Chlorogloeopsis sp. ULAP01: one gene and its partner. The protein of the gene in region 1 interacts with the protein of each later gene in a pairwise test. Links are inferred from orthologs where the notes say so. Each region holds a gene or a part of one and is shown in the gene's direction. Other genes may lie near its edges. The genes, in order: ruvC and ruvA.

Region 1 (3,206 bases):
GCGATCGCATCAGCAATTTCTGGTACCAACAGATTGGGAATTACACTTGTATATAAACTACCAGGCCCCATGATAATATAGTCAGCTTCTTTTATTACCTTAATAGCTGCGGGTAATGCCGGAGGATTAGCGGGAGTACAGCCTATTTTGACAATATTACCTCCTGCCTCGGTAATTTTTGATTCGCCTTCTATACGGCGTCCATCGGATAGCTCCGCCCACAGGCGAACATCACTAAGGGTTGCTGGCAAAACTTGTCCCCGCACTGCTAGTACTTTGGAACTAGCAGCAACTGCTCGCTCCAAATCCCCGGTAATTTCACTCATTGCCGTTAAGAATAAGTTGCCAAAACTGTGGCCTGTTAAACCATCACCAACACGAAAACGATATTGAAATAATTCTGTTAATAACTTTTCTTCATCTGCCAATGCAGCCAAACAGTTGCGAATATCTCCTGGCGGCAAAACACCAAATTCCCGCCGCAAACGTCCCGAAGAGCCACCATCATCAGCAACGGTAACAATAGCAGTAATATTAGCGCTATAGCGTTTTAGTCCTCTTAATAACGTAGAAAGTCCTGTACCACCACCAATGACGACGATTTTTGGCCCTCGGTACAACCGACGGTGTGCAAGCAACACATCCACCAGTTCTTCATCGCCTTCTGGTCTTAGTACTTTAGTAATTGAACCTACCGTGCGGGTTTGTCCCCAAAGAAGCAACAACAGTCCGAATAGCAGAACTAGAGGCCCGCTAATATAGTTGGGTAAGATGTTAGTAATAACTGTCAAAAAATCCCTAAGTAGCTCCAAAGTCCAAAAAATTGGCGTTAGCTTAACCCAAATCGCCAACCCCAGAGACGCTAGCAATACACCCCCAACGCTAATTAATAACCAACGTTTTACAGATAGTCCTGGGGATAACCACTTGAACCACTGGTTAACTCGATAGCGAGTGCGACGGCGCGACTGCTGTTGCAAAGTGTTAAGGGCTTGCCTGAAAAAACCAATTGACATACCTAAAAAAGAGCAGTACTACAAACAATGGTTAACAGAGAATTTACACTACCTGGTTTCATGTCCAAGTGTGAAATTACTACATTTTTCACTTTCATGAAACCAAAAGCGTCGAGTTAAACTTGTCAAACTGCCCTGTAACATAACACCTGGCGAGCGTGGATCTGAAAGTTAATGGAAAAGCAAATTTTAGGATTAGACCCTGGGCTAGCCACCTTAGGATTTGGAGCAATTATCTGTAATCAAAATCAAGCTCAGTTACGAGATACCTCAATAAATATGCTAGATTACGGTGTTATTAGTACATCAGCAGATACGGAAATGGGACAACGGCTTCGTACTTTGTACGAAGATTTACACACCTTGATTGAGGAGTTGCAACCCGACTTGGTAGCGATTGAGAAACTATTCTTCTATCGTATGGGAAATACTATCTTAGTTGCTCAAGCACGGGGTGTAATTATGCTAGTTTTAGCGCAACACAATTTGCCGTATGTGGAATTTACTCCCGCCCAAATTAAACAAGCTTTAACGGGCTATGGCAATGCAGAAAAATACGAAGTTCAACAAGCTGTGGCACGAGAGTTGAAATTAGATCAAATTCCTCGTCCAGATGACGCAGCAGATGGTTTGGCAGTAGCTTTAACAGCGTGTTTTCAATTGTAAAAGTCAAGCGGGACTCTTATGTCTACTTATGACAATATATATGCGATCGTGCGCCAGATACCAAAAGGTCGAGTAGCAACATACGGGCAGGTAGCGGATTTAGCTCACTTTTATGGCAAGGCACGTTTAGTAGGATACGCTCTTTATCAAGTTGATGAACGCTCATCAGATATACCGTGGCATCGAGTTATTAATTCTAAGGGAGAAATATCTTATTCACCTTTGCGACAGGGCGGAGATCATAGACAGCGATATCTTCTTGAACAAGAAGGAATAATATTTAGCTCTAAAGGAAGGGTTAATTTGCATCAGTATCAATGGCAGCCCTAATACGATTTTGGATTTTGAATTTTGGATTTTGGATTGGAAATCGTCTAGTTGCTGTTAAGTACATACGCATAAATATTCCCCATTCTCTGTTCCCTGTCCCCCGTTCTCTATTCCCTTATCTACTCATACACCATGCTGCTTAAACCATGCTTGTAAGCGTTTCCATCCGTCTTTAGCTTCTTTTTCGCGGTAGGAGGGGCGATAATCGGCAAAAAAGGCATGAGGTGCATCCGGATAGACAACAATTTCTGATTTACTGCTGCTTGATTTGAGGCGATCGCGCATTTTTTCTACCGTATCAAGGGGAATGCCTGTATCCTTGCCACCGTAAAGTCCGAGAACAGGAACTTTTAACTCAGACGCAATATCAACAGGATGCCTTGGTGTCAGTTTGGTTGTATCGCCCACCAATCGCCCGTACCATGCTACACCAGCCTTAACTTTAGGATTGTGAGCGGCGTACAGCCACGTAATACGTCCACCCCAACAGAAACCCGTGATTCCTAAGCGATCGCCATTACCTTGAGCAGACTTCACAGCCCAAGCCACCGTGGCATCGAGATCGGACATTACTTGAGCATCAGGGACTTTCGCTACTATTGGGCGAATTTCTGCTATGCTGCCTAAGTTGGAAACATCGCCCTGGCGTACAAACATTTCCGGAGCGATCGCCAAGTATCCCAGTTTAGCAAAGCGACGGCAGATATCTTGAATGTGCTCATGTACACCAAATATTTCCTGAATCACCAACACAATCGGAAAATTCTTGCCTGTAGCAGGCATAGCTCTATAGGCAGGAATTTTGCCATCTTTGACAGGAATTTTCACTTCACCTGCGATTAATCCTTTGGCATCGGTGGTGATGACTTTGGCAGAAATTGGTTGCACTGCTAGAGCGAAACCCGTTGCCAGGGTGGCAGTGGCAATAAATTGGCGGCGCGTGATTTCTTTCATAAATAAGGCAGAGGGCAGAAGGGAAGACTGGGACAAGGAGAAGGGGAGACAAGGGGCAAGAACGTCATCCGATTTCACCGTATCCCCATGTCCTCTTCTGTCTGCTGGACATAAGCATTTTACGTTTAATTATGTCCATCTACCTAATATTTTTGAGCAATTTGGAACGATTAGCCAAGTTCAAGGCTTAGTCAAAAAAGCGATCGCCCCCTAAGGAAAATTCTTACCATAATGTCTCAA
Region 2 (3,257 bases), on another replicon or contig:
GCAAAGGGATGGCTGATGGGAAAACAGGCTAAACCTCTGTTTGGCATTGAATGGAATCTGTTGTGGGAACAGCCACTAGAAAATGTTCGTACTTCGTTAAACATCATTCTACCTGAAACTTAAAAGCTCATACCATTTTGGATACTTCGATAAGCTCAGTACAAGTTTTAGAAAATGGAATTGGAAATTTCCTTCTGTGTTGGGTTTTCGTGAATCTATCTGCCCTGAAACATTTTTTAAATTGGTATCAGTTTTACTTGTAGAATTTGGCACAAGTCAACAAAAAGTAAGCGACTCGATTTTTTGTCGTCAAATAGTCTTATCCCCAAAGCTTTTAGGATTGAAATCCTCTTTTCCTAATTCCCTCCTGCCTCCTGCCAAGGCAGGTGCTACAACGGAGCGGAGCAGGAGTTACTCCGCCTCCGGGGAGCCTCCAAGGGCGCACTGGCTCCGCAACGCGCTGCTCTCAGCATAGCTGCCTTCTACTTAACTATTCGACTTGTTCACCAAAAATAGATGAGATCAGCGCCATTACAGCATAAACTTTTTGATGGTAAAGCTGACAAAAGAGGTTGCTGTGACTACATTTCTATTTGTAACAGATTTAGATAATACTCTTGTGGGCGATGATAAGGCTTTGTTGGAATTGAACGATCGCTTACAAAGGCACCGTCAGGAACACGGTACCAAAATTGTTTATGCCACAGGGCGATCGCCAATTTTGTATCAAGAATTGAAACAACAAAAAAATCTTTTAGAACCAGATGCCCTGATTTTGGCTGTAGGAACAGAAATATATATCAACGGCAGTGAAACTTTTGATTCAACTTGGGCGGAAAAACTTTCACAAGGGTGGGACAGAGACTTGGTATTATCTATTACTGATACAATTCCGGAGTTACAACCACAACCAGATTCAGAACAGCGTCCATTTAAGGTGAGTTTTTTCCTCAACCAAGATGTAGCTGTAAAAGTTTTATCCCAGTTAGAATCAGAGTTACGTAAAAGTGGACTAAATATAAAGTTAATCTATAGTAGCGGTATAGACCTTGACATTGTGCCTCACAGGAGCGATAAAGGTCAGGCAGTACAATTTCTCCGTCAAGAATGGAAATTTTTAGCAGAGCAAACAGTTGTCTGTGGTGACTCTGGCAATGATATTGCTTTATTCGCCGCAGGCAACGAACGAGGAATCATTGTCGGGAATGCTCGCCCAGAGCTACTCGAATGGCACAATGAGAACCCTGGCGATCGCCGCTACCTGGCAAAGAATTTCTGTGCGGGCGGAATTATTGAAGGTTTACGATATTTTGGACTCATAGAATGATCAGCTATCTTAAAGGTATCGTCGCAGGCATCCAGAAACATGGCGGTAATCGCTATATTCTCACTCTCGAAGTCAATGGTATCGGGTATGACTTACAAATTCCGGCACGAATGGCACAGCAGTTGCCAGAGTCGGGAGGCGAAGTACAAGTATTTACCCATTACCAAATTCGAGAGGAAATGCCATTTTTGTATGGCTTTGCTTCTCCTGGAGAACGTGATGTGTTTCGCCACTTGTTGAGTGTGAGTGGCATTGGTGCAGCTTTGGCGATCGCCTTATTAGACACTCTAGAATTACCAGAATTAGTTCAAACAATTATTACTGGCAACATTCAATTATTAATTCAAGCTCCTGGCGTCGGCAAAAAAACTGCCGAGCGCATCTGTTTGGAGTTAAAAAGCAAGTTGATTGAATGGCGCAAAACAGCAGGATTTTTCGTCGCTACGGGTGGCCCCGCACCGGGTATCCTTGAAGAAGTACAAATGACTCTGTTGGCATTAGGTTATACTCCCAGTGAAGTTAGCCATGCCTTACACGTAGTGGGCGAAGATATTGGATTACCCAAAGACGCCTATGTAGAAGATTGGATTAAACAAGCGATCGCTCATCTCAGTAGTAGTGAATGTAGTCATTAGTAGGGGCGGGTTTATTTAGATATTTCATTATTCTAGAGAGATTGTTGTTAAAACCCGCCCGTACAGCAGCTAGTGGTTAGTGGTTCTCCTCTGCCCCTGGTGCTTCTTTGTTTCCCCCTCTTCCCTCTCTCCTGCTAAAACATGGCTGCCGATCCTTACGCTTGGATAGAACAATCTCTAGCAACCATTCACCGTGCGGACTGGTATCGTTCTGTACAAACGATTAATGGGCATCCAGGTGCCACAGTGCTTTTAGAAGGACGAGAGGTAATTAATTTTGCCAGTAATGATTATCTGGGATTAGCAGGCGATGAACGTTTAATAGCTGCCGCAACTGCTGCTACTCAAGAATTTGGCACTGGTAGTACTGGTTCTCGATTACTCAGTGGACACAGAAAATTACACCGAGAATTAGAAGAGGCGATCGCATCCCTCAAGCAAACAGAAGATGCACTGGTTTTTAGTTCGGGTTATTTGGCAAATTTAGGGACAATAACTGCTTTAGTTGGGAAGCGAGATTTAATTTTAGCTGATCAGTACAATCATTCCAGTTTAAAGAATGGGGCAATTCTCAGTAGTGCAACCATAATTGAATTTCCTCATTGTGATATTTCAGCTTTAAAAAATGAGTTACAACGAGTGCGGCAAGACTACCGACGCTGTTTGATAGTTACCGATAGCGTTTTTAGCATGGATGGGGATTTATGTCCTTTACCTGTACTGTTGGAGCTAGCTGAAGAGTTTAGCTGTATGCTGCTTGTTGATGAAGCTCATGCTACTGGAGTTATGGGAAAAACTGGTGCTGGATGTGTAGAACATTTTGGCTGTACTGGCAGACAACTCATCCAAATTGGCACTCTAAGCAAAGCTTTGGGTAGCTTAGGCGGATATGTAGCTGGAAGCACCACCCTCATTGACTTTTTGCGAAATCGCGCCCCAACTTGGATTTATACCACCGCCCTTTCACCTGCTGATGCGGCGGCAGCATTAGCAGCAATTGACGTAGTACAAAAAGAGCCGCAACGCCATGCCCAACTCTGGTACAATGTAGCTCAATTAAAAGAGTTGATACAAAAACACTTACCAAACCAAAGATTACTACCTTCACAATCACCTATTCTTTGCTTGCAATTACCGAGTGCAGCCGATGCACTTCAAGCAGCACAATATCTCAAATCTGCTGGTATTTTTGCCCCTGCAATTCGTCCCCCCACCGTTCCTACAAGTCGGATACGTATTTCTGTGATGGCAACTCACAAAGCAGCACATATTGAGAAATTAATACAATCCCTTCA

What was found.
Region 2: the proteins of ruvC (region 1) and ruvA interact in binary tests that used the Escherichia coli proteins (3 or more experiments, as listed by UniProt). The link is inferred for Chlorogloeopsis sp. ULAP01 from one-to-one orthologs.

What each region holds. Positions count from the first base shown.
Region 1 is NZ_JAUDRH010000007.1:168,539-171,744, forward strand. The notes cover bases 64-2,936. They hold ruvC (crossover junction endodeoxyribonuclease RuvC), read left to right. Parts: upstream 64-1,190; coding sequence 1,191-1,682; downstream 1,683-2,936. Other genes in these bases: QUB80_RS15570 (gluconeogenesis factor YvcK family protein), read right to left, coding at 64-1,016; QUB80_RS15580 (MGMT family protein), read left to right, coding at 1,701-2,012; QUB80_RS15585 (dienelactone hydrolase family protein), read right to left, coding at 2,136-2,936. Also shown: more of QUB80_RS15570, read right to left, coding at 1-63; more of QUB80_RS15585, read right to left, coding at 2,937-2,966; QUB80_RS15590 (hypothetical protein), read left to right, coding at 2,953-3,180.
Region 2 is NZ_JAUDRH010000018.1:53,790-57,046, forward strand. Bases 219-3,142 are described here. They hold ruvA (Holliday junction branch migration protein RuvA), read left to right. Parts: upstream 219-1,323; coding sequence 1,324-1,962; downstream 1,963-3,142. Other genes in these bases: QUB80_RS29545 (sucrose-phosphate phosphatase), read left to right, coding at 578-1,327; bioF (8-amino-7-oxononanoate synthase), read left to right, coding at 2,104-3,142. Outside these bases: QUB80_RS29540 (Coq4 family protein), read left to right, coding at 1-123; more of bioF, read left to right, coding at 3,143-3,257. UniProt on the Escherichia coli protein: The RuvA-RuvB-RuvC complex processes Holliday junction (HJ) DNA during genetic recombination and DNA repair.